2 regions of the Paraburkholderia sp. BGA-UO-ETr-F12 genome follow, and region 1 is predicted to be linked to the other one. Evidence: riboswitches for the same ligand, from Rfam matches in the RefSeq annotation. Region 1 holds a riboswitch; the other holds the start of a gene.
What was found. Region 1 has a riboswitch for glycine ahead of gcvT (glycine cleavage system aminomethyltransferase GcvT). Riboswitches for the same ligand answer to the same signal wherever they lie in the genome.

Region 1 (14,652 bases):
AGCCGGGAAATGCGCAGAACAGAAAGACGCGCAGTTAAATAGCGCTAAACCTTGCGAGCAGACTGGGAAGACAACACGGCCGGACACAGGGATTGCATGGACGCTCCTCTCAGACCCAAGAACGCCGCACCGAACAAAGCATGCGGAAGATAAAAGGTTCACTACGCGTGAGCTTGTGGCGGAATGGTAGCAAACGTTTCAGGAGATTACAGAGATAAATTTGTAACACGATCGAAAGCTCAGGAATTTTCCGCCCGCCTTAGGTTTTTATAGCCATTCCAATTGCATATTTCTGATATGGCCTTGCCAGTTTTTTTACCCGGTTCATATGAATCCACATGACGGCATCTGCTATCGCGCATTGCCGGCATCGAGGCAGCCGCGTTAAAAAGCAACAGAATGGGCTGCAACAATCACCGCACCCCATTAGACTGGCGCTCGCTTTAGCTTCGACCCACCGCTTTTGATGAGGCTTTCATGATTCGTACGATGCACCGGTACTGGATTGCTTTGACCGTTGTGATTCTTTCAGCTTGCACTGTTACGCCGCGTCACGACGCGGGCGGGTCGCAAGCCGCCGCATCGGCCGCCACGGCGCTGCCGTCATGGAACGACACCGCGACCCGACGCTCGATTGTCGATTTCGTCACGCTGGTCACCACGCCCGAGTCGAAGGACTTCATTGCGCGTGCTGACCGGGTTGCCGTGTTCGACAACGACGGCACGTTGTGGCCGGAGCAACCTGCCTCGGTGCAACTGGTGTTCGCGCTGCAACGGGTGAAAACGGTGGCCGGGCGGCATCCGGAATGGAAGCGGCAGGAACCCTTCCGCTCGATTCTGAGAGGCAACCTGAAGAGCATCGCGGGGAGCGGCGATGCCGGCTCGATGAGGGTGCTGGCGGCCGCGCATGCCGGCATGACCAGCGATCAATTCGCCGCGCTCGTCCACGAATGGTTCGACTCCGCGAGTGACCCGCGCTTTAACCGCCCGTACGCCGAGCTCGCTTATCAGCCAATGCTCGAATTGCTCGCCTACCTGCGCGCCAATGGCTTCAGGACCTATCTGGTGACGGGCAGCGATGTCGAGTTCGTCCGCGACCTGGCGCAGCGTGTGTACGGCATTCCGCCTGAGCAGGTGATCGGCAGCACCGTCAAATACAAGTATGGCCAGACGAACGGCGCCGTCACGCTGACCCGGCTTGCGCAGGTCGACAATCTGCTCGACGGTGCCGCCAAGCCGCTCGCCATCGACCGCGTGATCGGCAGGCGCCCTGTGATCGCGTTCGGCAACGCCGACGGCGACGTGCCAATGCTCGAATGGACCGCCGCCGGCGACGGTCCGCGCCTCGCGGCACTGCTGCATCACACCGATGGTGAGCGGGAGTACGCGTACGACCGCTCGGCGAAAAGCGGCAAGCTCGATAAGGGTTTGGACGAAGCCGGCGCGAAAGGCTGGCTCGTCGTCGATATGAAGGATGACTGGAAGACGGTGTTCAAGGCGGATAGCACGGCTACGGCTGCGGCTTCCTCTAATTAGGCACGGCAATGTGGCCGGAGACGCGGTCGCACGTTGAGATTGCCGCACGCTCGCGCCCCCGCCTTGGGACGCGCAAGCGAGCGCGGCCGCGCCGCTAAGGTCGGTCGACGTCTATGACCGCAGTGAGGCTCCGCAGGGCAGCCATTTTGGATGCGACTTTTGGGGCTATGCGACCGCGGGCTTTGGGGCGGGATTCCTTGGCTTTTTGCGGACGCAAATTTCCCGCAACGCCTTAGCTGACGAGGGATTTCAGGACTTCAGGGGAATTCAGAGGAACATCAGATGGCGCGCCCGGCTGGGATCGAACCAGCAACCCCTGCCTTCGGAGGGCAGTACTCTATCCATTGAGCTACGGGCGCTTCAACACGAAAGCGCGGCAACCTGAACAGGAGCGACGCCAAAGCGAGACCGAAAGGATACCCGGTTTCGGCCCAACCGTCCACCGGACGGCCTATATGGCGGGATTGGGCGGCTTCGGCCCGCCATCCAGGCGCCGCCGGCCACGCTCCGCGATGCGGGTAAACGCCTGCTGAACACCGCGCCGAGCCCCTCGCCGCCGTCGAAATGTTCCGTCTATAATCGTCCGTGGCTGAATAAAGAACAAGAAGTTGCCGTCACGCTGTACCGCTCACATACCCACGGAGACGAGACAAGCATGAGCGAAGCACCACACGGAGCCCCAATCAAAACCCCCGGGCAGCTCATTGCCGCGATCATTGCCAGTTTTGCGGTACCGATCGTCATCATCGTTCTGCTGGTGATCTACGTCGATAATTCGACACGCACCGGCGCCGGGACAGACAGTCTTTCCGAAGCCGAAGTCAGCGCGCGCATCAAGCCGCTCGCGCAAGTCGACATTCGCGACGCCAATGCGCCACGCGTCTACAAGACCGGCGAAGAAGTCTACAAGGCCGTTTGCTCCGCCTGTCACGCGTCGGGTGCGGCAGGCGCGCCGAAATTCACCAATACCGCCGACTGGGCCCCGCGCATTTCGCAGGGCTTCGACACGCTGTGGCACACGGCGCTCACTGGCAAGGGCGCGATGCCCCCGCGCGGCGGCACCAGCCCGGACGACTACAGCGACTTCGAAATCGCCCGCGCGGTGGTGTACATGGCGAACAATTCCGGCGCGAGCTTCCCTGAACCGGCGCAGCCGGCCGCGGGTGCGGCGGCCGCCGCTTCTGGTGCCGCTGCCGCAGCGCCGGCGGGCGCTTCGGATGCCGGCGCTGCTCAAGCTGCCGCCGCATTGGCCGCTATGGCAAGCGTGCCGCAAGCCGCTGCGCCGGCAGCCGGCGCTGCACAAAGCGCGGACGCCTCGCAAGCCGGCAAGGCGCTGTACCAGCAGGTTTGCCAGGCATGTCACGCGGCCGGCGTGCTGAACGCACCAAAGTTCGGCGACAAGGAAGCCTGGGCGCCGCGCCTGAAGGACCCAATGGACACCATCTACAACTACGCGCTGCATGGCAAGGGCGCGATGCCGCCCAAAGGCGGCTCGAATGCCTCGGATGCGGACGTGAAAGCCGCCGTCGACTACATGGTCAGCGCGGCGAAATAAGGCATCCGGCGGTTGCTGTAGAACAAAAAATCCCTGCATCGTGACGACACGAGCAGGGATTTTTTTAACGCGTTTCTCTCACGACGATACTCGGCCGGCGCAGATCAGATGCCAGCCGATGCCACCGCGGGATGCTTGAACGCTTCGACAAATGCCAACGCCGGCGTGCTGCGAGCGAGCGACGTGAAATGCGCGTGCAATTCGGCAGGCGCAAGCCATGGATAGCTCAGGCCGTCCTGCAATGCATCGAGCAAGGTGCCGTCGTCGGGCACGACATCCATGCGTGCAATGTGGATATGGAACCCCGTCACAGCCGGCGTCGCGTCGAAATTCCAACGGTACACGCCGTGGCCCACCCGCAATGCGCCGCTTGCCCGTTCGCGCATTATCACTAGCCAGGGCAGCGCGTCGATCGTGTCGCCTCGGACCGCGAGCGAATCGCACACGTAATAAGTGCGGCACTGCGTATATTGAGCGCCGAAATCAGTGACAAGCGTTTTCGCAATTGCATCGGTGCCGACAGTGCGCGCCGGAAACGCGATGTTCGACGTCGCGAGCGAAATGGTAAGCACGGCATCGGGAGCAAAGGCTTCGGCGATGCGCTCGACCCGCGTGTTGTCTTTCGCGTCGACGTAGGTTTCGAGAGCGCGGCGATAGTGCGCGGGCGGCGGCGTGGGCATGCGAGCGATCTCCAATTGGCACCCGCTCGACATCCGGCCGACATCGAGTCAGCGGGCCGCACCACTGTAGCGTGCCTGCGCGGAAAACCGCGGATGCACCCGCCGCCCGCAAGGTCTTACTTCACGGCTTCTGCAACAGCGCCTTCAAACTCGCGAGCCGGTCTTTCGGCGACATCGGCGCCTCTTCCGGCGTCGGTGGCGGTGCATCGTCGAGCAGCATCTCGGGGATAAAGCGCGACGGCTCGCACACCACGGTTTCGCGCGCCCGCTTACGCTTCTTGCACCAGTTCAGATGCAGACTGCGCTGCGCCCGTGTGATCGCGACGTACATCAAACGCCGCTCTTCCTCGATGCGCGCGTCGTCGATCGGCTCGTCGTCCGGGCCACCACGGTGCGGCATGATGCCTTCTTCGACACCCACCAGAAACACGTGCGGATACTCCAGCCCCTTCGACGCGTGCACGGTCGAAAGCCGCACCGCGTCCGGATCTTCTTCGCGGCCTTCGAGCATCGACATCAGCGCGACGGTCTGGATCAGGCCGAGCAGATTCTTGCCGGTGTCGCCGAGGCCGTCGGCCGTGTCGTAGCCGGTAGCCTCACTGTTTTCCGAACCCTCCGGCTCGGCCTTGGTGCCTTTGCGCTTCAACCACTCCATGAACTCGAGCACGTTCTGCCACTTGGACTGCGCCTGACGTTCGTCGAACGCGTCGTACAGATAGGCTTCGTAGTGGATCGCGTCCATCAGCTCGTCGAGCAGCGGGCCGGCCGCATCCTTCTCGGCGCGGTCGGTGAGCCGCTGCATGAAGTCGCAGAACACGCGCATCGGTTCGATCTGACGCGGCGACAAGCGGGCTTCAATGCCGCCCATATAAACCGCTTCGAATAGCGACACTTTTGCCTGACCCGCAAACGAGCCGAGCGCTTCGAGCGTCGTATTGCCGACACCGCGGCGCGGCGTGGTGATCGCGCGGATGAACGCGGGGTCGTCGTTTGCGTTGGCGATCAGGCGCAAATACGCGCAGATGTCCTTGATCTCGGCTTTGTCGAAAAACGACTGCCCGCCCGACAGCACATACGGAATCCGTTCACGACGCAGCACCTGTTCGAAGATACGCGCCTGAAAGTTGCCGCGATACAGGATCGCGTAGTCGCGAAAATTCGCACGCCGCTCGAACTTGTGCGCGGACAGGCGAAACACCACAGATTCGGCCTCGTGCTCTTCGTCGTTGCAAGCCGTGACGGTGATCGTGTCGCCCATGCCGTGTTCGGACCACAGCTTCTTTTCGAACAGCTTCGGATTGTTCGCGATCACGTTGTTCGCGGCGGTGAGAATACGTACCGTCGAGCGGTAGTTCTGCTCGAGCTTGATCAGATGCAGCTTCGGAAAATCCTTGCTGAGCTGACCGAGATTTTCGAGCGTCGCGCCGCGCCAGCCGTAAATCGCCTGATCGTCGTCGCCGACCGCCGTGAACGCCGCGCGCCTGCCGGCCAGCAGTTTCACCAGTTCGTACTGACACGCATTGGTGTCCTGATACTCGTCGATCAATAGATAGCGCAGCTTGTTCTGCCAGCGGTCGCGCACCTGCTCGTTCTTTTCGAAGAGTTCGGCGGGCAGACGGATCAGGTCGTCGAAGTCGACCGCCTGATACGCATGCAGCGTCGCCACGTAATTGCGGTAGACGATCGCGGCCTGGTGTTCATCTTCATTCGCGGCAATCGCGATCGCCTGCTCCGGCATGATCATGCCGTTCTTCCACAGCGAAATGATCGACTGGATCTTGCGGATGAAGCCCTTGTCCGTCGAGCCGACCTGCTCCTGAATCATGCCGAAGCAATCGTCCGAATCCATGATCGAGAACTGCGGCTTCAAACCGACGTGTTCCGCTTCCTGCCGCAGAATCTGCACGCCGAGCGAGTGGAAGGTACAGACCGTCAACTGGTTGACGGGCACTTTGCGGCCTTCCTTGCCGGGCGTGGTGAGCGTCTTGCCCTCGAGCAGCTTGCCCACGCGCTCGCGCATTTCCAACGCGGCCTTGTTCGTGAACGTGACGGCGGCGATATGGCGCGGCTCGAAGCCCTTGGCCTCGATCAGGTGCGCGATTTTCTGCGTGATCACGCGCGTCTTGCCGCTGCCGGCGCCGGCGAGCACGAGACACGGACCGTCAAGATAACGGACCGCTTCATTTTGAGCGGGGTTCAGGCCTGCGGACATCGTCTGTGGATGGGTAATGCGGTTGAGGGCGCTTAGGTGCGGAATCGCGAGACCGAAGGCCCGGGGGCATGCTGCGCGGGGCCGGCGGCTGGAACGGCGCCGCTTGTGCCGCGGGGTTCCGGCTCGCCGCGCCTGCGCGCGAGAGCAGCGATGTTAACACGGATAAATGACGCGGATGAACGTGACAGACTGGAAATGGACGAGCAAAACCAGCGCGCTGCGTCCGACGGCCGGGTGGCGGCGGGATGGCGACCCCAACGCCATGCCGAGGCCTGGCTTGAACAGCCTGATGACAGATATCCCTGACAGGGGCCTGCGGCAACGCTGACAGTCCGTCTTCGAGACATGCCACAATTACAGTGTTGCGCGCCGTCGCCGCGGTGGCAAAACGGCGCGCCGTTTCTGCAGGAAGACACGCATGTCCGCATCGCTGAAGATTGGATTGATGGGTTACGGTTTTGCTGGCGCGACCTTTCATGCGCCGGTAATCGAGCACTGCGGGCGGGCGAGCGTCGCGGCCATCGCGACGAGCCACCCCGAGCGAGCACAGGCCGATTACCCGCACGCAAAGGTGGTGGCCGATCTCGACGCCCTGCTGGCGCTCGACGAAATCGACTGTATCGTCATCGCGACGCCCAATGACACGCATTTCGACCTGGCGCGCCGCACGCTGGAAGCGGGCAAGCACGTGGTGGTCGACAAGCCGGTCACGCTAAGCGCGGCGGATGCCCATACGCTCGCCAACATCGCACTCGCCCGCAGCAAGCGCTTCGTGCCCTTTCATAACCGCCGCTGGGACGGTGATTTTCTGACCGTCCGTGATCTGCTGGCCAGCAGGGAATTAGGGCGCATCACGCAATACGAATCGCATTTCGACCGCTTCCGCCCGGAAGTCAAGCAGCGTTGGCGCGAGGAAGCGTCGCGCGGCGGCGGCTTGCTGTTCGATCTCGGCCCGCACCTGATCGATCAGGCATTGGCATTGTTCGGCGCGCCGCAGACCGTGTTCGCGACGGTTCGCACGCACCGCGACCAGGCCAGCGCGCCCGACTATGTGCATATTCAACTTGGATACGGTGAGTTCGAGGTGGTACTGCATGCCAGCGCGTTGACCGCTCTGGCTGCGCCGAGGTTCACGATTCACGGCACGCAGGGAAGCTACGTGAAGTACGGTCTCGACACGCAGGAAGATCAGTTGAAAGCAGGCCTGCGGCCTGGCGACGAGGGATTCGGTGCCGGCAATGCGGCGGGCGTACTGCGCGTGCTCGAAGGCGGTCAGGAAGTGGAGCGGGAGGTGCCTACGCGCAATGGGGATTACGTCGGTTTCTATATTGCTTTGGCGGATGCCATCCAGAATGGCGTGAAATTTCCAGTCAGCGCTCAGGACGCAGTCGACGTGATGACGATCATCGAGCTTGCTGCCCGGAGTTCGGAAGAGGGAGTCCGGCTGCCGTTCGAGCGTATTCGCTGAGTTTTTTGCGTACGTTACAGGGCACTTACAAGGCACTTGCCTGCCTTTCGGATTGTCCGGCGGTGGCACGCGAACACCGCCGCCGTCCGGCGCAACACACCTGTCAATCCCGAAAGGAACATAACGTTACAAATAACCCTTTCTTCGCGGTCAGCGTAAATCGCCGGCAATCCGTTGCTACCCCAGTAGCACCAACACAAAACGACAACGACTTCTGGAGAGTCCATGCCCCGTATCGCCCGCGCAGTAGCAGCATGCGCATTGCTCAGCTCTCTCGCCGCCTGCGTGGTGGCGCCCCAGCAACCCGCGCCGGCGCCGCGCCCCAACCCGCAGCAGATCGCGGATGAGCGCCTCCATCAAGTCAATGGCCGCATCGACAACCTGAGCCGTCGCATTGACGCTCACGTCAACCAAGGCTATTACCCGCCCCCGCAAGGCGGCGCATTGCACCACCGTCTCGACGTGATCCGCCAGGAAGCGCACGATATGGCGGCGCAACACGGCGGTGGTCTGTCCAGCGACGAGCAGCGCGTGCTGAACCAGGAACTGGACAACGCGGCACACGCCATCGGCGAATAATCGCGCCGGTTCAGGCACTGAAGCAAAGAAGCGCGGGCATTGCGTCCCGCGCTTTTTTTTGACCTCGACGAACCCGCAGGGCCGTCCCCCGTGCCCGTTGCGGGCCTTTATTTGACAAGCCCCCGGCCCTCGCGTACATTCGCCGCACGCGTCGGGAGAGCGTGCTGGCCGCAGAAATTCGCAGGCCGCGCCGCCGAAGGGGCACACCCACAAACTCTCAGGCAAAAGGACCGGCCGCGTCGAAAAACCCGCGTCAATGCAGCATCGAGACATCGGTTTTTCGCACTCTGGAGAGCGGCAGTAGCCGTCTGCATCGTTTATAGCGGTGCGGATTCCGGCAAGCTGCCCACCGAAGGGGCGCGCGTTTCACCGTAGCGATCACGGCTTCACATCGCACGGCAGCGCAATCTCTCAGGTATCGAGGACAGAGGGGTCATGCAACGCAAACCGCTCGCAGCCGGCAGGCCGCGAGGCGTAGCGCCGCATGGCCTTTTTGTTTCGCGAGACGCCCGAGGCCCCATGACCGAACTTAAACACACCCCGCTCAACGCCACCCATCGTGCGCTCAACGCCCGCATGGTCGATTTCGGCGGCTGGGACATGCCCGTCAATTACGGCTCGCAGATCGACGAACACCGCGCCGTGCGTACCGACGCCGGCATGTTCGACGTCTCGCACATGTGCGTCGTCGATTTCACCGGTGAGCGCGTACGCGCCTTCTTCGAATACGCGCTGGCCAATAACGTCGCCAAGCTGCAAACGCCGGGCCGCGCGCTCTACTCCTGTCTGCTCAACCCGAATGGTGGCGTGATCGACGATCTGATCGTCTATTACTTCAGCGAGACGCACTTCCGGCTGGTCGTCAACGCCGGCACCGCCGAAAAAGACGTCGCCTGGTTCAACAAGCTCAACGCCGAAGGCGGCTACGGTCTGACCATTACACCGCGCCGCGATCTGGCGATCGTCGCCGTGCAGGGCCCGAATGCGCGCCACAAGGTCTGGCAAGTCGCGCCGTCCAGCCGCACCGCGACCGAACTCCTCAAGCCGTTTAACGCTGCGATCGTCGACAACACGCCGTTTGGCGAATTGATGATCGCCCGCACCGGCTACACCGGCGAAGACGGCTTTGAAATCGTCCTGCCCGCCACGTCCGTCTGCGAGTTTTGGGACGCCTTGGCGCGTCAGGGCGTGCGCCCCGCCGGCCTCGGCGCGCGCGACACGCTGCGCCTCGAAGCCGGTATGAATCTGTACGGCCAGGATATGGACGACAACGTCTCGCCGCTCGACGCCGGCCTCGCCTGGACCGTCGATCTGAGCTCGCCGCGCGACTTCGTCGGCCGGAGCAAGCTGGAAGCCGACGGCTCGCAAGCCGCGTTCGTCGGACTGATCCTGCTGAAGGAAAACGGCAAGGCGGCAGGCGTGCTGCGTGCTCATCAGAACGTCGTCACGCCGCATGGCGAGGGCGAAATCACCAGCGGTACGTTTTCCCCCACGATGCAGGAATCGATCGCCTTTGCGCGCGTGCCGAAGGGCGTGCAGCCGGGCGACACCGTTCACGTTCAGATTCGTGACAAAAACGTCCCTGCAAGCGTGGTAAAACTGCCGTTCGTGCGCAACGGCAAGGTGCTCGCGGTTTAAGCAGCCGGCGCGTGCGTCACCACTTTGAAACACCACCAAATCACACCGCATAGGAGCATCCGATGAGCATCCCGGCCGATCTGAAATACACCGAATCGCACGAGTGGGTCCGCACCGAAGCGGACGGCACGCTGACGGTCGGCATTACCGACCACGCGCAGGAAGCGCTCGGCGACATCGTCTTCTTCGAAGTCCAGGAACTGGGCAAGACCGTTGACGCCGGCGACACCGTCGCCGTGATCGAGTCAGTGAAAGCCGCCTCCGATATTTACGCACCGGTCGCGGGCGAAATCATCGAAGCGAACCCGGCGGTTGCCGATACGCCGGATGGCGTCAACAGCGCGCCGTACGAAAACTGGCTCTTCAAGATCAAGCCGGCTGCGGGCGCATCGCTGGACCGCCTGATCGACGCGGATGCTTACTCGAAGTCGATCGGCGCCTGATTCACCGTACGTTGCACCTTTACGTTTAAACCCGACAGGCGCGGCGCGTCCGATTCAACCGTCGAACGGACGCCCGCACCGGCAGGAACACCTCATGAAGCTCGAACACCCGGATCGTCTGATGAACCGCACTCCTCTCTCGCTCGCCGCGCTCGAAGTGCATGACGCCTTCGCAGAACGGCACATCGGCCCGGATTCGGCCGACCAGCAGGCCATGCTCGAAGCCCTCGGCTTCGCGTCGCGCGCCGCGCTGATCGACGCCGTGATTCCGAAGACGATCCGCCGGGCCGAAACGCTACCGCTCGGCCCCTTCGTGCAACCGAAGAGCGAAGCGGAAGCGCTCGCCGCGCTGCGCGAGCTGGCAGACAAGAACCAGGTGTTCCGCTCATACATCGGGCAAGGCTATTACAACGCGCACACGCCGGCGGTGATCCTGCGTAACGTGCTCGAAAACCCGGCGTGGTACACCGCGTATACGCCGTACCAGCCGGAAATCTCGCAGGGTCGTCTGGAAGCGCTGCTGAACTTCCAGCAGATGATCGTCGACCTGACGGGTCTGGCGATTTCGAACGCGTCGCTGCTCGATGAAGCGACCGCCGCGGCCGAAGCGATGACGCTGCTGCAACGCGTCGGCAAGCCGAAGTCGAACGTGTTTTATGTCGCCGACGATGTGCTGCCGCAAACCATCGAAGTGGTGAAAACACGCGCCACGCCGGTCGGCATCGAAGTGAAAGTGGGCCCGGCCGCGGACGCCGCGAACGCGAATGCGTTCGGCGTGCTGCTGCAATATCCAGGCGTCAACGGCGACGTGTGCGACTACCGCGCACTCGCTGACGCGATCCACGCAGCGGGCGGCCACGTGGTGGTCGCCGCCGATCTGCTCGCGCTGACCGTTCTGACGCCGCCGGGTGAGTGGGGCGCGGACGTAGCCGTCGGCAACACACAGCGTTTCGGCGTGCCGGTCGGTTTCGGCGGCCCGCACGCGGCTTACCTCGCCGTACGCGACGAATTCAAGCGCCAGATGCCGGGCCGTCTCGTCGGCGTGACGGTCGACGCGCAAGGCAATCCGGCATTGCGTCTCGCGCTGCAAACGCGTGAACAACATATCCGCCGCGAAAAAGCGACCTCGAACGTGTGCACCGCGCAAGCGTTGCTCGCGATCATGGCCAGCATGTACGCGGTTTATCACGGCCCGCACGGTCTGAAAACGATCGCACTGCGGGTGAACCGCATCGCCGCATTGCTCGCCGAAGGCGCGAAGCAGCTCGGCTACACGCTGGTCAACGAAACCTTCTTCGACACGCTGACGTTCGAAAGCGGCGCGCGCACCCAGGCGCTGCACGACGCCGCCAAAGCCCGGCGCATCAACCTGCGCCGCGTGAGCGACACGCAAGTCGGCCTGTCGGTCGACGAAACCACGACGCGCCACGATCTGGCCGACCTGCTTGCCGCGTTCGCGGAAGCCGCGGGCGCGCAAGACGTGCCGCAAGTCGATGCGCTCGACGCCGCCATCGCCGCGTCGAACACCGCGTCGGTGCCGGCCGCGCTGGAGCGCACCAGCGCGTACCTCACGCACCACGTGTTCAACCGTCATCATTCTGAAACGGAAATGCTGCGCTATCTGCGCAGCCTGTCGGACAAGGATCTCGCGCTCGACCGCTCGATGATTCCACTCGGCTCATGCACGATGAAGCTGAACGCCACCTCGGAAATGCTGCCAGTCACGTGGCCCGAATTCGGCCAGATCCATCCGTTCGCACCGGCTGAACAAACCGTCGGCTACCGCGAAATGATCGACCAGCTCGAAGAAATGCTGGTTGCGGCAACAGGTTACGCGGCAGTGTCGCTGCAACCGAACGCCGGCTCGCAAGGCGAGTACGCGGGCCTGCTGATCATCCACGCTTACCACGCATCGCGCGGCGAAGCGCATCGCAACGTCTGTCTGATTCCTGCTTCGGCGCACGGCACGAATCCGGCGTCGGCGCAAATGGCGGGCATGCAGGTGGTCGTGGTGGCTTGCGACGCGCAAGGCAACGTCGATATCGAAGACCTGAAGAAGAAAGCCGACCAACACGCCGACAAGCTCGCGGCGATCATGATCACGTATCCGTCCACGCACGGCGTGTTCGAGGCGAACGTTCGCGAAATCTGCGAGATCGTGCATGCGCACGGCGGCCAGGTCTACGTGGATGGCGCGAATATGAACGCGATGGTCGGCCTGTGCGCGCCGGGCCAGTTCGGCGGCGACGTCTCGCACCTGAATCTGCACAAGACCTTCTGTATTCCGCACGGCGGCGGCGGCCCGGGCGTCGGCCCGGTCGCGGTCGGCGCGCATCTCGCGCAATTCCTGCCCAATCAGATTGCAACGGGCTACGAGCGCGCGCCGAACGGTATCGGCGCGGTGTCGGGCGCACCGTACGGTTCCGCATCGATCCTGCCGATTTCGTGGATGTACATCGCGATGATGGGCGCGAAGAACCTCACCGCAGCCACCGAAACCGCAATCCTGAACGCGAACTACGTCGCGAAAAAACTCGCGCCGCATTATCCGGTGCTGTATTCGGGCCCGGGCGGACTGGTCGCGCACGAGTGCATTCTCGATCTGCGTCCGATCAAGGAAACCAGCGGCATCACCGTCGACGACGTCGCCAAGCGTCTCGCCGACTACGGCTTCCACGCACCGACCATGAGCTTCCCGGTGCCGGGCACGCTGATGGTCGAGCCGACCGAATCGGAATCGAAAGAGGAACTCGACCGCTTCATCGAAGCGATGATCGCGATCCGCGATGAAATTCGCGCCGTCGAGGAAGGCCGCTCGGACCGTGAAGACAATCCGCTCAAGCACGCGCCGCACACGGCAGCGGTGGTGATTGCCAACGAATGGAAGCATGCGTATGCGCGCGAAACCGCCGCGTACCCGCTGCCTACACTGATCGCGAAGAAGTACTGGCCGCCGGTCGGCCGGGCGGACAACGTGTATGGCGACCGCAATCTGTTCTGCTCCTGCGTGCCGATCGCCGACTACGAGTAAGCGTGTCCGCCAACCGCGCATCGCCCTGAAGGTTGTAAGCAGGCGTTGCGCGGTTCTGTCGCTTGGGTCCGCAAACGGCTAACATCTCACACCGAATCAGCCTAACGAGGAGTTTCGCATGGCGCGAAAGGTGCGATTGATGCAAAGCCGGACCGAAGCAACGCGAGCCCAGACATGGCAACAGGCTTGCACCTTGCTGCTGGCGAGCGCGGCGGTGCTGCTGCCGCTGCGGCAGGCGCAGGCCGCGATGAATTTTTGTGCAGCCCCCGCGTTGCAAACCAGTGAGCGCACGAACGCCGATCCGGGCGTCAAGGCGCTGGTGAGCAATGTGCAGGCACATCTGAACGACCCGCCGCATGCGGTGGCGAAACTGCATACCGAAGGCACGCTGCCACACGAAGGCATCTACGATCAAAGCGTCGAGGCGGAGAAGGATCTGGATCTGCTGCGCGACGCCGCGCTCGCCTGGCGCGCGACCAGTGACGACCGTTATCTGAAACTGGTCGACCGCTTGCTGTATGCGTGGGTCACGACTTATCAACCCAGTTTCAATCCGATCGACGAAACCCATTTTGAAGGCCTGATCCTCGCCTACGACATGACCGCGAGCGCGTTGCCGGTGAAAACGCGCAATGCATCAATGGCGTTCCTGACGAAGCTTGCGAACGGCTACATCGCGCAAATCGACGCTCAGCCGCGGCCGCTCAAGGGCACGTTCCGCAACAACTGGCAAAGCCACCGGGTCAAACTGATCGCGATGGCCGCGTTCACGCTGGACAACCGCAAGATGATCAACGCGGCGCAGCGCCTGTTCGACGAGCACATCGGCGACAACATCGCACCGGACGGCTCGACCGTGGACTTCACCGAGCGCGACGCACTGCACTACGTCACGTACGACCTGCAGCCGCTCGTGACCGCGGCACTTGCCGCGCGCCGCCACAACCGCAACTGGTTGCCGGAGAAGGGCGCAAATGGCGCGTCGCTGGCTGCCGCGCTGAACTGGCTCACGCCGTATGCGGACGGCAGCAAGACGCATGAAGAATTCGTGCATTCGAGCGTTCCGTTCGATGCCAAACGTCGCGAAGCCGGATTGCCCGGCTATTCGGGCCAATGGGATCCGAAAAACGCGACGGAGTTGTATCACCTGGCGGCGCGTCTGGACGGACGCTATACGCCGATCGCGCTGCAGCTCGCACCGACGCCGCCCGCGTGGCTCGCCGTGTGCTTACCGCTGCCGGCGCGCTAACCTTACTTTTATCAGCAGGAGCAGTAAATGGCAGTCAGCGTGTTTGATCTCTTCAAAATCGGCATTGGTCCGTCCAGTTCGCATACGGTCGGGCCGATGCGCGCGGCGCTGATGTTCGCGCAAGGGCTCGAACGCGACGGGCTGCTGGCGGCGACTGCCTCGGTGAAGGTGGACCTGTACGGATCGCTCGGCGCGACGGGCAAGGGGCACGGCACCGATCGCGGCGTGATGCTCGGCCTGATGGGCGACGCTCCCGACACA
Region 2 (14,652 bases), on a different contig from region 1:
GTGGCGTTCAATTCATCGAATACGACGCGCAGCACGTCCGGATGCTTGTCGGCGAAGGCCGTGGTCGCCGTGTAAAAACGGTTGTATTGGGCGACCCCGCCGCTGCCGTCCGCCACCACGCGAACGTGCGCATCACGCTGCTGTGCGGCGAGGAACGGGTCCCAGATGGCCCATGCATCGATGTTGCCGCCACGGAATGCAGCGAGCGCATCGGGCGCCTCAAGATAGCGCACCTGGATGTCGTTGATCGTCAGCCCTGCTTTAGCCAGAGCGCTCAGCAGCAGGAAATTGCATCCCGAGCCTTTGGATACCGCCACGCGCTTGCCCTTGAGGTCGGCTACCGAATGAATCGGCGAATCCGGCGGCACGATGATCGCCTGGGCGGTGGGCGCGGAGGTTTCTTCGGCGTAGTACGTAAGCGGTGCGTTGGCAGCCTGCGTGAAGAGCGCAAACGCATCCGCGACATCCGCATGCAAATCGACGCTGCCGGCGTTCAGCGATTGCAGCAGGCCCGTTGAAAACTCGTGCCAGCTCACGTCATAGCCGAGCGCGTTGAGTTTCTTTTCCAGCGCGCCGGTTCGTTTCAGCAGGATGAACAGCGTCGACGACCGCTGGTAGCTGATCGACACGGTTTCGTTAGCGCTTGCCACGCTGGCCGACAGGACGCCGCCAATCAAGGTCAGGCACACGCAGAGGCGTCGCAGGATTCGCGAGCGGGAGAAAACGGATGGCATCGATCAACGTCCAAGTGCTTGGGGGAATCGACGAATATATAAAAGAACGACGCCCGCCCAAAGACCGATTTCATCGATCGATATGGGCAGAAATTGGAACGCGTGACGGCGGCATCGCTCATCATTCGAGGTTTGATACGAATTGACGGACACGCATTCCCGTGGAGATTTCTGCATGACCTCGGCACTCCCTCCCCGCTTCGGCATCTGGGCATTGGTTCACGGCAGCCGTGCCGCGTTGCAGGACCCCGATGAACCGTACGACGCGTCATGGGCGAGAAACAAGGCGCTCGTTCTCGAGGCCGAACGGCTCGGCTACGACTCCGTGCTGGTCGCGCAACATACGATCAACCCGCACAATTCCGATTTCGATCAACTCGAAGCGTGGACTGCATCGGCCGCGCTCGCGGCACTGACCGGGCGCATCGAAATCATCGCCGCGATCAAGCCTTATCTGTATCACCCTGTGGTGCTGGCCAAGATGGCGCAGCAGATCGAGCACATCAGCGGTGGGCGCTTCGCCATCAATCTTGTCAACGCATGGAATCGCCCTGAACTGGAGCGTGCCGGCATTGGCTTCGCGGAGCACGACGCGCGTTATGCCTACGGGCGCGAGTGGATTACGGTGGTCGATTCCTTGCTGCGTGGCGAGCGCACCCGGTTTCGCGGGGCGCATTTTAATGTGGATGACTATCTATTGCGGCCCGCGGACCCGTTTCGCAGCCGTCCGCGGATCTATGTCGGCGGTGAATCGGAACCGGCGCGGGAACTGGTCGCGGACAAAGGCGACGTCTGGTTCATCAACGGCCATCCCCTCGCCGATGTCAAAGCGCTGATTGCGAATGTCGCGGGGCGCAAGCGCCCCGAGTCGCATGAGCCGTTGCGATTTGGTTTGTCAGCGTTCGTGATTGCGCGCCAAAGCGATGAGGCGGCCAATCGACACCTCGATCATCTCTTCACGTTGGCCGCGAAAGACGCCCCGTTGCGTGAGCAACAGAAATCGAACATCGACCCGAAGGCGGTGATGTTCCAGACCTTCGCGCAAACCCCACGTGTGGGCTCGAACGGCGGCACGGCCGCCGGCCTCGTCGGCAGCTACGACACCGTTGCGCAGCGGATCGCCGCGTTTCATCGCGCGGGAATCGAACTGTTCATGCTGCAATTCCAGCCATTCGAGACCGATATGCGTATTTTTGCCGAAGAAGTTATTCCACGGGTGCGCCGCCTGCTCGGCTGATCCACCACGCCGGTTACGCGGCGATCAGTTCGTTGCCGGCATGTGGCACAGTATCGTCAACCCCATGCGCTACGCTTGGCGACACTGAATAGCCCCGACGAGCCCCATGAAAAACCCGACTGCCTACGAGCCCCCGGTCGACGAAGACCAGCTTCTGCTGAAGTGGATCCGGCGCGCGCGCGAATCCCAGATGAGCCATTACGACATGGCCGACCTGCTTTGCGCGCGAGAGCGCGGCATCGGCTGGCTGGTCACCGTGTTGACGGCCTTTGTGGGCACGGCCGTGTTTGCGTCGTTGAATGCGACAGCTGTGTCACCGGCGCTCAGGATTTTCGTGGGCGCGGTCAGCGTGGCGGCGGCGGTCTCCGCCGCGCTGCAAACATTCTTCCGCTACGCGGAGCGCGCCGAGAAGCATCGCGCGGCCGGCGCGCGCTATGGCGCGGTGCGGCGCAAGCTTGAAGCGATCTACGCCGGCGACGCGGATGCCCGCGACGGCCACTATCTGAGCGCGATTCGCGACGAACTCGACCGGCTCGCTGAAGATTCGCCGAACGTGCCGCCCCGCGTCTTTTACCGCACGCAGCGAACCCTCGCCGACGAACCGCGCAGAAGCCGCGACGCCTGAGCGGCACCCCCTTGCCTTAAGGCTGGCGTATCGCGGACACCAGTAGCAGCATCGGCCGTTCGCGCTCTTCCGCCAGTTCAGGCCGCGCGGCAAGATCGGCCTCGGTCGGCCCCCACTCGTCGACATGGGCGATAGTGAGGCCCGCGCCGATCAGGTGATTGAGCAAGGTGCCGATGGTGCGGTGCTGCTTGACGACCCCGTCGGCCAGCCAGTTCGTCACGCGCGGCCCTTCTAGCTGGTAGCTGTCGAGTGGCCAGTGCTTATGGCCATGCGCATCGACCGACCAGCCTGGCTCACGCGGGGCCATGAAAATCGGGTGTTCGATCGAGAACACGAGGCGCCCGCCCGGCACCAGCGCGCGGTGCACCGTGTCGAACAGGCCGGGCAGATTTTCGATGTAGTGGAACGCGAGCGAGCTGTAGACGAGATCGAAACCGGCCTCCGGCAAGTCGAGATGTTCGAGATCGGCTCGGGCATAGGTCACGCCGGGATCGTTCGTCGACGATTCCGCCCGCTCCAGCATCTTCTGCGAAACATCGACGCCGAGCACCGTGGCTGCGCCCGCTTCGCGCGCCCACCGGCAGAACCAGCCGTAGCCGCAGCCAAGATCGACCACCTTCAGGCCAAGCATCTCCGGCAGCATCGCGCGCAACGCCGGCCATTCGGCGGCGCCGGCAAGGCCTTGCGTCGAGCGACCCAATTGACTGTAGTTCTCGAAGAAAATGGGGTCGTCGTAAATGTTCTGTGTCATTTGTAAATTGGCTTAACTTCAATTGAAGCAACGGCGCCGCCTGCTGTATACCTGCCAAACCCGCCGGCGCGCGACGTGCCAGTGAGAATACCCCTATTCGCGAGCACGTTTTTCGATCGGCGGTTCGCAACACAATACGACCGCAGGGACCGCCGGTATTTACTTCTGCCAGGGCCCTTCTTTCGGGGCCTTCACGCCGCTCCGATTATGGTATTGTCCGACCTGCGCTTTAAAGCGCATTGCCACACTCAATCGGGAAGCGCAATCGCTCCCTAAAAAAAATATTATGGAAGTCCAAAACGCCCGTCGTTGGGCACCACGGGGAACACGCGTCTGGCTCACCGCGGCCGCCGCATTGGCGATCGCCAGCGGTGTGCGCATGTTGCTCCATCCGCTACTCGGACCGATCATGCCGGGCACCGCGTTCTGCATCGCGGCGGCCTTGGTCGAGTATTTTTGCGGGCTGGCGCCGGCGCTCGCGGTCATGCTGCTCGGCCTGGGTATCGCCGACTATCTGTTCGTGCCGCCCTACGCAGCCATCACCGTATTCAATAGCGCCGACCTGGTTCTGCTGATCTCGTATCCGCTGGTGACGCTGCTCGTCATCGTCTTGATCGAACGTCTGCGCCGGTCGCAGTTTCGCGCCGAACTGATCGCCTCGGTCGCGCAGTCACGCTATGAAATGCTGCTGCGGCACGACAACGAACGCTTGCTCGCACGCCGCGCCGTCGACGAAACGCACCGGCTGCTGCGCCATCTGTCGCACCATCACCGGACCTTCATTTTCATTCAGGCGCTCGAACGCGATGCGCTGCAGCAAGTGGACGACGTCAGGACGCCCGGCCTGTTGCCGCGTCTGCCCAACGAAATTGCGCCGGGTCCGCGTTTTGCCGACGTCGATACCGAAGACATCCAACGGCTCAGCAAGGCGCTGTGGCCCGGCAGTCATCGCGTCCGCATGAAAGGCGCCGACGGCGCGTCGAGGCTGACCGAGTGCATGTGTGAACGCTTCACCACGCACGCCGGCGAATTCCTCGTGCTGCGGATCGGAGACTGATCCATGAGCCAGCCTACGAGCCTGTTCTTAGCCGGCGACGATCATGCCGTGCTGATGCTGCACGGACTGTCGAGTTCGCCGCTCGAATTACGCTTTCTCGCGCGCTATCTGAATGCCGAGGGTTTCACTACTTGCGCACCTGTTCTGCCGGGCTACAGCGCCGGTTCCGAAGAGGCGGCGATGGAAGCGTGGCTCGACGCCGCCGTGCGCGAATACGACGCGCTGGCCGCGCGCTTTGCTCACGTCTCGATCTGCGGGCTGTCGATCGGTGCGGCGCTGGCGCTCGCGCTCGCGCATCGCCGTCCCGCGGCGCGCTCGCTCGTGCTGTTGTCGCTGACGCTCTCTTACGACGGCTGGGCGATCCCCTGGTATCGATTCCTGCTCAACTGGGCGTACTTCACGCCACTACGCAAACGCTGGCGCTACCGCGAGGAAGCACCGTTCGGTTTGCGCAACGAAGCGCTCAGGGCGAAGATCGCCCGCGCCATGCAGCGCAGCGACTTCAGCGAAGTCGGTCCGTCGACGATTTCATTGCCGGCATTGCACGAGGCAAGCCGCCTCGCCGCGAGTGTGCGCACGCAGGTGCGCGACATCAAGACCGATTGCCTGATTGTTCATGCAATCGACGACGAGACGTCGAGCCCGCGCAATGCACGCTTTGTCGCCGCGAATATCGGCGCTGCCTTCTTACGAACAATCTGGCTGGACGATTCGTATCACATGATTACGTCGGACAACGAGCGCGAAATCGTCGCGCGTGAAACCGCGCTGTTTCTGCGCGAGAGTGAAGTGGCCCACGGCGGCGACGACAGCGGCAAGCAACCGGTGGTCTCGAAGGCGCTGGCGCGGCGCCTCAGACAACTCGCGGCACTCGGCAAGGAGCGCGTATGACCGCGCCGGCCAAGGCCACGCGCGCGTCGCGACGCAGCACACCCAGATTCGGTCAAACCGCACGCCGGTCGCTGCTGCTCGCCGCGGCTCTCGGCCTGTGCGCCGCGCGCGCGGCCTACGCGGACGATGCAAGTCCGAATGCGACGCCTGACGCGGGCACTAGCGCGGCCGCCGACAGCAAATGGAAAATCGGTGTGGGGCCAGGTCTCGTGATCACCCCCAAATACCCGGGCTCGCGACAGCTAAGCTTCTTCCCGTTTCCCTCGCTGGATATCTCCTACGACGACCGGATTTTCTCGCAGGGTCCTGACGTGCTCGGTGTCAACGTGCTGCGCGGTCCGGCCTATCACGTGGGCGCGGCGTTCAGTTTCGACTTCCAGACTCGCAAGGAGTCCGACGACCCGCGTCTGCATGGACTGGGCGACGTGCATGGCGGCCCAAAACTGAAGCTTTTCGCCGACTACACGTGGTGGGCGTTTACCGGCTCGGTGGCGTTGTACCAGGATATTGCCGGCCATCACCAGGGGACTACGGTCAGCACGGATTTCGTGGCGTCCGCGCCGGTTGGCGGCTGGCTGTTTTCCGTGGGCCCGGGCTTTACGTGGGCGAACGGGACTTATACCCGGACTTTCTTCGGCGTATCCGGACAGCAGAGCGCGGCCTCGGGATTGCCTACGTATAGCACCAGCGCCGGCGTACGGGACATCCACATGAACGCCATGGTGACGTACGACTTTTCCAAACACTGGAATGGCTCGGTTTCCGCGACTTTCGGGCGGCTGGAACACGACGCGGCCAATAGCCCGATTACCGAAAAAAGATCCGAGCTCAATACGCTCGCTTCGGTGAACTACAAGTTCTAGTTTCCGGCTGCTCGCGCGCTCACGCGCAGCGCGCGAGCAGCACACGAGCAGCCAAGCGGACTTCAGTCTTCCGCGCCGGACGCTTCATCGATTTCGATGCCCAGTTCAGCGGCCATGCGCCGCACCACCGCCTGAAGCCGGCTCAACTCGTCGGCAAGCCGTTTCTGCTCGGCTTTTACCGCCTCGAACGCCGACAGCGGCACCACCTCGTCTTCCCCGCCCGGTTGCGCGAGCTCACTCGCGCTGACTTCGCCGCATAGCAGATGCATCCAGCGGTTTTCGCGTTCGCCCGGTGTGCGGGCCAGTTTCACCACGCGCGGCGGATCGTTGGCCGCCAGTTCGTCGAGAAACGCCTCGACCGACGAAATATCGGCGAATCCATGCAGGCGCGCGCTGTTCAGGCGCAACTCGGCGGCGGTCTGCGGACCGCGCAGCAGCAAGGTGGTCAGCAAGGCCGCCGACTGACTCGGCAAGCCCAGGACACGATTCATGTTGTGCTCGAAGCGCGGCACGCGGCTGCTGCTGCCTTCCATTACGAGGCTCAGGCGCTTCAGGCCATCGACGGCGGTCAGCACTTCGGCTTCGGTCGCGTTGATCACGGGCGATCGGCCGGTCTTCTGGTTGCAGCCCAAGGTCAGTGCGTTCAGCGAAAGCGGATAGCTGTCCGGCACGGTGTGCTGCTTTTCGACCAGCACGCCGAGCACGCGCCCTTCAAGCAAGGTCAACGCGCGGATGGAGGGGCGGGAAACAGCGTCGGGAGTGGAGTTCATAGAGGATGTCGCGGCAAGCGCCGCCGGGTCTCGTGGACAGTGTGCGTGATCGATGCACAGCCCCGTTGCGCAACCGGGCGGCGGGTTTTAGTTGGTGGGCACCATCATAAACGCCCAGGCCGCGCGGGGTGTACGAATCTCTGCGATGCCCCGGCCGTCTGAACGCGTTCGCGTCCCTCGGGTGTTTTTTTCTCGTTGACGAATTCCCACATTGGAGATAATTTCCCGAATATGGAAAACACACTCTCCGACGACAACGCCATCGACCGCCGCATTGCCCAGCGTCTGCGAGCGCTGCGCGCCGAGCGCAACTGGTCCCTCGACGATCTCGCGAAACTCAGCAACGTCAGCCGCGCCACGCTGTCCCGCCTCGAAAACGCCGCCGTGAGCCCCACGGCCAGCGTGCTGGGCAAGCTGTGCGTCGCCTACGGCTTGCCGATGTCGCGCCTCATGCACATGGTCGAAGAAGACTTCGCGCCGCTGGTGCCGCGCAATGCGCAGGCCGTCTGGACCGACGCGAGCATCGGCTTCCGGCGCCGCTCCGTGTCGCCACCGGCTCAGGCGCTGAGCGGCGAGGCGCTGGAATGCGAACTCGATGCTGGCGCGCGAATCGATTACGACGCATCGCCGCGAGCCGGCCTCGAACATCATCTGATCCTGCTCGAAGGGCAATTGCAGATCACCGTCGACGGCCGCAGTCACGACCTGCAAGCCGGTGACTGTCTGCGCTATCAGTTATTCGGCCCCAGTGCTTTCGCCACGCCCGCGCACAGCGCGGCCCGCTACATCCTCTTCATCGTCTGAGTTCCAGCTACCATGAGCGCGCCCATCATCACGACCTTCTCCGCCGACGACCTCGTCCGGCATCTGCCCGAACTCGGCGCGCTGCTGCGTGCCTGCGTCCATGACGGCGCGAGCGTGGGCTTTGTGTTGCCGCACAGCGTGGCGGAGAGTGAGGCATTCTGGAGCGGCAAGGTGTTGCCGTCGCTGCGCGGGGGCGCGCTGGTCTTGTTCGTCGCGCGTCATGGCGAGTCGATCGCGGGCACCGTGCAACTCAATTACGACACGATGCCGAATCAACGCCATCGCGCCGAAGTGCGCAAGCTGCTGGTTCACCCGGCGTTTCGCCGCCAGGGCATTGCCAAAGCGCTGATGGCGGAGCTGGAGCGCCGTGCGCTGCAACTGCAGCGCAGCCTGCTGACGCTCGATACGCGCACCGGCGACAAAGCGGAGCCGCTTTACGCCGCGCTGGGTTATCAAACGGCCGGTGTGATCCCGCAGTTTTGCCGCGACACGCAGGAAGAGCGGCTCGACTCGACCACCATCATGTACAAGGCGTTGTGACGAGCCGGCGCGCAGGACAGCGCTGAAGACTCACGCGAGTCTTCAGCGCGTGATTTAACGGCGCGCGTCGAACGCGATCCGCACGGCCAGGCCGGCGAGCACGGTGCCCATCAGCCAGCGTTGCACCAGCAGCCACACCGGCCGCCCGGCGAGAAAGCCGGCGATCGAACCCGCCATGCTGGCAATCAAGGCATTGACCGTGACCGCAATGACGATCTGCACGCAGCCGAGCGCGATCGATTGCGACAGCACGCTGCCGTGCCCCGGCGAAATGAACTGCGGCAGCAGCGACAGGTACATGACCGCGATCTTCGGATTCGCGAGGTTCGTGACGAGGCCCATCGTAAACAGCTTGCGGCGGCTGTCGTGCGGCAGGTCGCGCACCTGGAACGGTGAGCGCCCGCCCGGCTTGACCGCCTGCCAGGCCAGATACAGCAGGTAAAGCGCGCCGCCGAAACGCAGCGCGTCGTAGGCATAAGGCACCGTCAACAGCAGCGCCGTGATACCGAATGCGGCACAAAACATATAGAACACGTAGCCGAGCGCGACGCCGCCGAGTGACACGAGCCCGGCGCGCCGCCCCTGGCAGAGCGATCGCGAGATCAGGTAGATCATGTTCGGACCCGGCGTAAGCACCATGCCGAGTGAGACCAGCGCGAAGGCGAGCAACGTTGTAGCAGTGGGCACGGCGGCTCCTCTGGCGATTGAAGGCGGGCACTATGCCGCCGAATATAGCCGATGTCATAGCCGATGTCGCCCCCGCCAACCCCAATCGCCGTCCTGCCGATGGGGCTTTTCAGCCTGCCCGGCGCAAGTGCTCGGCGGATCGATTGGGCGCTGCATCGCACGAAACACTTGCGGCGAAATTTTTTGCCCGGTATTGTCGAGCAGTTCTGCAATGCAGTGCGGGAGAGATCGTCAGAGGCTTGTGACGACGCCGACGGAGCAACCGCCCCGGAAACTCTCAGGCAAAAGGACCGCGCAGCAGGAACATCTGGAGAGCGGCGCCGTGCGCGCCCACCGAAGGGGATTCCCGGCATGGCGCCTAGATCGCGCTCCTCTGCTCGCGGGAAGAAACTCTCAGGTACATGGACAGATGGGGCATCGACGCCGGTTTCGACACGAAATCGACACCGGTGATGCCCAACTACTCTGGATCATGTCATGTCACGAATCGCCATTATTGGCGCCGGCATTACCGGCGTCACGACTGCTCACGCCCTCGCGCAGCGCGGCCACCACGTCACCGTGTTCGAGCGTCATCGCTATGCTGCGATGGAGACCTCGTTCGCCAATGGCGGGCAGTTGTCCGCCAGCAATGCGGAAGTCTGGAACAGCGCCGCCACCGTACTGAAGGGCCTGCGCTGGATGCTCACGCGCGACGCCCCGCTGCTGCTCAATCCCATGCCCACGTGGCACAAGTATTCGTGGATGGGTGAGTTTCTGCGGCAGATTCCGCATTACCGCGCGAACACGGTCGAGACCGTCCGGCTCGCGATTGCGGCGCGCGAGCATCTGTTTTCGATTGCCGAGCGCGAAGGGATCGACTTCGATCTGGAGCGGCGCGGCATTCTGCACATCTACAAGACCCGCGAGGAATTCGACGCGGCGAACAAGGTGAATGCGTTGTTGCGCGAAGGCGGCCTCGATCGCAATCCGGTGACGGCCACGGAGTTGCAGCGGATCGAGCCTACGCTGCATGGCGATTTTTTCGGCGGGTTCTTCACGCCCTCCGACTCGACCGGCGACATTCATAAATTCACACGCGGCCTCGCCGACGCCTGCGCGCGGCACGGCGTCGAGTTTCATTACGATGCCGAGATCAAAGCGATCGAGCAGCCGGCCGAAGGACGGTTTTCGCTGACGGTCAATCTCGAGGGCGAGTCGCAGCGTTTTGCCTTTGAGCGGATCGTCGTGTGCGCGGGAGTGAAGAGCCGCGACTTTGCGGCGATGCTGGGCGATCACGTGAACGTCTATCCGGTGAAGGGCTATTCGATCACCGTTTGCCTCGACGATGAAGTCAGCCAACAGCGCGCGCCGTGGGTGAGCCTGCTCGACGACAGCGCGAAGATCGTGACGAGCCGGCTCGGCGTCGATCGTTTCCGCGTGGCGGGCACGGCGGAGATCAACGGCTTTAACCGCGATATCCGCTCGGACCGGATCGCTCCGCTGGTGGACTGGACGCGCCGGCATTTTCCCGAGGTGTCGACTTCGCGCGTGATTCCGTGGGCGGGCTTGCGGCCGATGTTGCCGAACATGCTGCCGAAGGTGGGCCGCGGCAAACGGCGTGGGGTGTTCTACAACACCGGCCACGGGCATCTGGGCTGGACGTTGTCGGCAGCCACGGCGCAGGCGGTAGCCGGGGTTATTGAATAGGCCCACGCACTCGCGGGCATGCCGTTACCAGAATGCGCGCCTGAAAAGCCAGGTTAACATCATGGCTTGGTTCGGCCGATGACATTAAAGGTGCGCTCACCATTGAGCGCACTGCGGAACGCACTGCGGCACTACGCGAGTTTCTGCCTTAATACCGGGCTCGGACGAGATGTGCACCGAGCCTATTCGCCGATAGTGAAACAAACAGGAGAGCGTCATGCCTCGTGACCGCCTCACCGTGCGCAGCACCGGCAGCCCACGCTTTAGCGATGACCAGATCGCGGCGGAAGCCGTGAGGCGGCTCTCCTGGGACGCGGCCGTCCCCAGGGATAAGGTGAAAGTAAAAGTCGAGCGCGGCAGAGTCACCTTGCGAGGTGTACTCCAGGACGTTCATCAGAAAACCGCGGCGCTCGAAGACGTATCCCGCCTGTTCGGCGTCGCGGGTGTCACCGATCGAACCAGAATCAAGGCCGGATAGCATCAACCAGCCTGCAGCAGTGCCCGGCAATGCCGTGCAATCTGCTTTTCCTCCTCGGTGTGAATCGCCCTCACCTTCCCCGCCGGATCGCCCTCCACCAGACCCATGAAAGCGAGCCCATCACAGACGCGACGGCGAATCTCCGCGCTGTGCTCGCCGATGCCGCCCGTGAACACCAGCAAGTCGATCCCGCCCAGCAAGGCCGCATAAGCGCCGATCGTCTTACGCACGGCGGTAGCAAACGCCTCCAGCGCCAGCGACGCATTCGCATCCCCCGCCGCGGCGCGCTTCTCCAGCGCCTGCATATCGCTTTCGCCATCGGCGTAACCGGCCAGACCGCTCTGGCGGTTCAACAGCGTCTCCAGTGCATCGGCATCGAGATGTTCCACGCGCATCAGATACAGCAGCACGCCTGGGTCGAGATCGCCACTGCGTGTGCCCATCGGCACGCCGCCGGTCGGCGTCAGCCCCATCGACGTATCGACGGACTTGCCGTTCTGCAGCGCACACAAACTCGAACCGTTGCCCAGATGCGCGAACACCGCTCGCGCTGGCAAATCGGCACCAAGCCGCGTGACCAGCGATTCGTACGAAAGGCCGTGAAAACCGTAGCGAATCACGCCCGCATCCAGATAGCGGCGCGGCAATGCGAGCTGCGCCGCACGCGGCGGCAGTGTCGAATGAAACGCCGTGTCGAAACAGACAAAATGTTGCGCGTCGCTGAAGATCGAGGACGCCTCGTCGATCAAGGCGAGCGCTGGCGGAATATGCAAAGGCGCGAAATGCACGGCATCCTGCAAGCGCTGGCGCACTTCCGGTGTCAAGCGCTGATGCGCCCGCAGGTGCGGGCCGCCATGCACCACCCGATGCCCCACCGCCGCCGGCCGCGGGTGCTTGTGCTCCGCAAGGACGCGCGCGAGCACCTGCAACGCGTCGGTCTGCGACTCCAGCACGCGCTCCTGCTGAACCAGCACGCGGCCGTCGGGCGACGTGATGCGCAAGCTGCCGTCACTACGGCCAATTCCTTCCGCACTGCCGGCGAGCAGCAACGATTCATCGCCGCCCGCGTGTGCAGCGTGCGCGGCGTGGGTAAACAGCCCGAACTTCAGCGACGATGAACCGCTGTTCAGCACCAGAATCGTCGGAACCCGGGTGGCGTCTTGAGTATGCATGGGCCGCCTCGCTCAGCCTTTCCATGTCCAGTTGCGGATCTCTTCCTTATCGATGCCCTCGGCATGCGCATAAGCCAGATGTTCGATGATCTGCCCACGCAGCCATTCCTTCGCATGATCGCCGACGCCGCGCAACACCGGCACACGGTCGATCACGTCGATCGCCAGCGAGAAACGGTCGACCTGGTTGATGATCGCCAGTTCGAGCGGCGTGTTGATGTTGCCTTTCTCGCGATAGCCATGCACGTGCAGATTGTCGTGGTTGGTACGGTTGTACGTGAGCTTGTGCACCAGCGACGCGTACGAATGGAAGTTGAAAATCACCGGCTTGCTGGCGGTGAACAGCGAATCGAAATCGCGGCTGGACAGGCCGTGCGGATGCGCATGTTCGGGCATCAGGCGGAACAGATCGACCACGTTGACGAAACGGATCTTCAACTCGGGAAAGTGCTCCTTAAGAATCTGCACGGCGGCGAGCGCTTCCATGGTCGCGATGTCGCCGGCGCAGGCCATCACCACGTCCGGTTCGACGCCCTGATCCGTCGACGCCCAATCCCAGATGCCGATGCCCTTGGTGCAGTGCGTGACCGCGGCCTCCATGTCGAGATACTGCAAATGCGGCTGCTTGTCGGCCACGATCACGTTGACGTAATCGCGTGAGCGCAGGCAGTGATCGGCGACGCTCAACAGGCAATTCGCGTCCGGCGGCAGGTAAATACGCACCACGTCCGGGCTTTTGTTGGTCACGACGTCGAGAAACCCCGGGTCCTGGTGCGTGAAGCCATTGTGATCCTGACGCCATACCAGCGACGTGATCAACAGATTGATCGACGGCACCGGTTGCCGCCAGCCGAGATCGCGCTTCGCTTTCTCCAGCCACTTGGCGTGCTGGTTGAACATCGAATCGATCACGTGGACAAACGCTTCATAGGTAGCGAGCAGTCCGTGCCGGCCGGTGAGCACGTAACCTTCGAACCAGCCTTCGAGCGTGTGCTCGCTCAGCATCTCCATCACGCGGCCGTCCACCGAGAGTTCGCCGCCGTCGGCGTCGCTGGCCATTGTTTCGGCCAGCCAGGTTTTCTCGGAGGCCTTGTAGATGGCGGTCAGCTTGTTGCTGGCGGTTTCGTCCGGGCCAAACACGCGGAAGTTCGTCATATTGTTGCGCATCACGTCGCGCAGAAACGTGCCGAGCACCTCGGTGGGCGACGTGTACGAACCAGCGGGCTTTTTCACCGCCACCGCGTAATCGCGAAACGCCGGCAGGTCAAGCGTCTTGCACAGCGAGCCGCCGTTCGCATGCGGATTGGCGCTGATGCGGCGCGTGCCTTCGGGAGCGAGCTCGCGCAATTCCTCGACCAGCCGCCCTGCTTCGTCGAATAGCGACTCCGGCTCGTAGCTGCGCAGCCAGTTCTCGACGAGCTTGAGGCTCTTGCTGTTCGTGACCGGATCGAGCACCGGCACCTGGTGCGCGCGCCACGAGCCTTCCACCTGATGACCGTCGACTTCCTTCGGCCCGGTCCAGCCTTTCGGCGAGCGCAGCACGATCATCGGCCAGCGTGGCCGCGCCGCGTCATTGGACTCGCGCGCGTGCTGCTGGATGGCGCGGATTTCGCCGACGCATTGCTCGAGCGTCGCGGCCATCTGCTGATGCATGGTTTCCGGATCGTCGCCTTCGACGAAATACGGTTTGTGGCCGTAGCCGATCAGTAAGGCTTCGAGCTCCTCGCGGGGAATTCGCGCGAGGATCGTCGGATTGGCGATCTTGTAGCCGTTCAGATGCAGAACCGGCAGCACCGCGCCGTCGCGAATCGGGTTGAGAAACTTGTTCGAGTGCCAGGAGGTGGCGAGCGGTCCGGTTTCCGCTTCGCCGTCGCCGATCATCACCGCGACGGTCAGGTCGGGGTTGTCGAACGCGGCGCCGTAACCATGCGACAGGCTGTAGCCAAGCTCGCCGCCTTCGTGAATCGAGCCTGGTGTTTCGGGCGTGCAATGCGAACCGATGCCGCCCGGAAACGAGAACTGCCGGAAGAAGCGCCGCATGCCGGCTTCGTCCTCGCTGCGGTCAGGATAGATTTCCGAGTAATGGCCCTCGAGGTAGCTGTGGGCCAGCGTGGCAGGCGCGCCATGACCGGGCCCCGCGAGATAGATCACGTTCAGATCGAGCTTCCTGATCAGGCGGTTCAGATGCACCAGCAGGAAACTTTGCCCCGGGTCCGAGCCCCAATGGCCCAGCAGGCGGTTCTTGATGTGTTCGGGTTTGAGTGGTTCGCGCAACAGCGGGTTGTCGCGCAGGTAGATCATGCCGGCCGAGAGGTAGTTGCAGGCGCGCCAGTAGCGGTCCATCTTGCGCAACG

Region 2: it holds a riboswitch for glycine, as region 1 does, so the genes downstream of both, AC57B6_RS19955 (D-amino acid dehydrogenase) here and gcvT (glycine cleavage system aminomethyltransferase GcvT) in region 1, are expected to answer to the same signal.

What each region holds. Positions count from the first base shown of each region.
Region 1 is NZ_JCAQOZ010000032.1:115,113-129,764, forward strand. Features, by position in the region: gene AC57B6_RS15650 (HAD family hydrolase) at 478-1,536, shown strand; tRNA gene AC57B6_RS15655 (tRNA-Arg) at 1,820-1,895, opposite strand; gene AC57B6_RS15660 (c-type cytochrome) at 2,192-3,091, shown strand; gene AC57B6_RS15665 (hypothetical protein) at 3,196-3,771, opposite strand; gene AC57B6_RS15670 (UvrD-helicase domain-containing protein) at 3,893-5,983, opposite strand; gene AC57B6_RS15675 (oxidoreductase) at 6,402-7,451, shown strand; gene AC57B6_RS15680 (hypothetical protein) at 7,677-8,030, shown strand; glycine riboswitch at 8,173-8,274, shown strand; glycine riboswitch at 8,308-8,468, shown strand; gene gcvT (glycine cleavage system aminomethyltransferase GcvT) at 8,550-9,668, shown strand; gene gcvH (glycine cleavage system protein GcvH) at 9,731-10,111, shown strand; gene gcvP (aminomethyl-transferring glycine dehydrogenase) at 10,206-13,142, shown strand; gene AC57B6_RS15700 (alginate lyase family protein) at 13,261-14,391, shown strand; gene AC57B6_RS15705 (L-serine ammonia-lyase) at 14,419-14,652, shown strand, end outside.
Region 2 is NZ_JCAQOZ010000046.1:144,503-159,154, forward strand. Features, by position in the region: gene AC57B6_RS19900 (aliphatic sulfonate ABC transporter substrate-binding protein) at 1-734, opposite strand, end outside; gene AC57B6_RS19905 (LLM class flavin-dependent oxidoreductase) at 910-1,971, shown strand; gene AC57B6_RS19910 (SLATT domain-containing protein) at 2,078-2,596, shown strand; gene AC57B6_RS19915 (class I SAM-dependent methyltransferase) at 2,613-3,347, opposite strand; gene AC57B6_RS19920 (DUF4118 domain-containing protein) at 3,634-4,404, shown strand; gene AC57B6_RS19925 (alpha/beta hydrolase) at 4,408-5,295, shown strand; gene AC57B6_RS19930 (MipA/OmpV family protein) at 5,292-6,158, shown strand; gene AC57B6_RS19935 (YceH family protein) at 6,221-6,928, opposite strand; gene AC57B6_RS19940 (helix-turn-helix domain-containing protein) at 7,160-7,732, shown strand; gene AC57B6_RS19945 (GNAT family N-acetyltransferase) at 7,745-8,272, shown strand; gene AC57B6_RS19950 (LysE family translocator) at 8,327-8,959, opposite strand; glycine riboswitch at 9,169-9,262, shown strand; gene AC57B6_RS19955 (D-amino acid dehydrogenase) at 9,437-10,648, shown strand; gene AC57B6_RS19960 (BON domain-containing protein) at 10,866-11,126, shown strand; gene AC57B6_RS19965 (acetate/propionate family kinase) at 11,129-12,298, opposite strand; gene AC57B6_RS19970 (phosphoketolase family protein) at 12,311-14,652, opposite strand, start outside.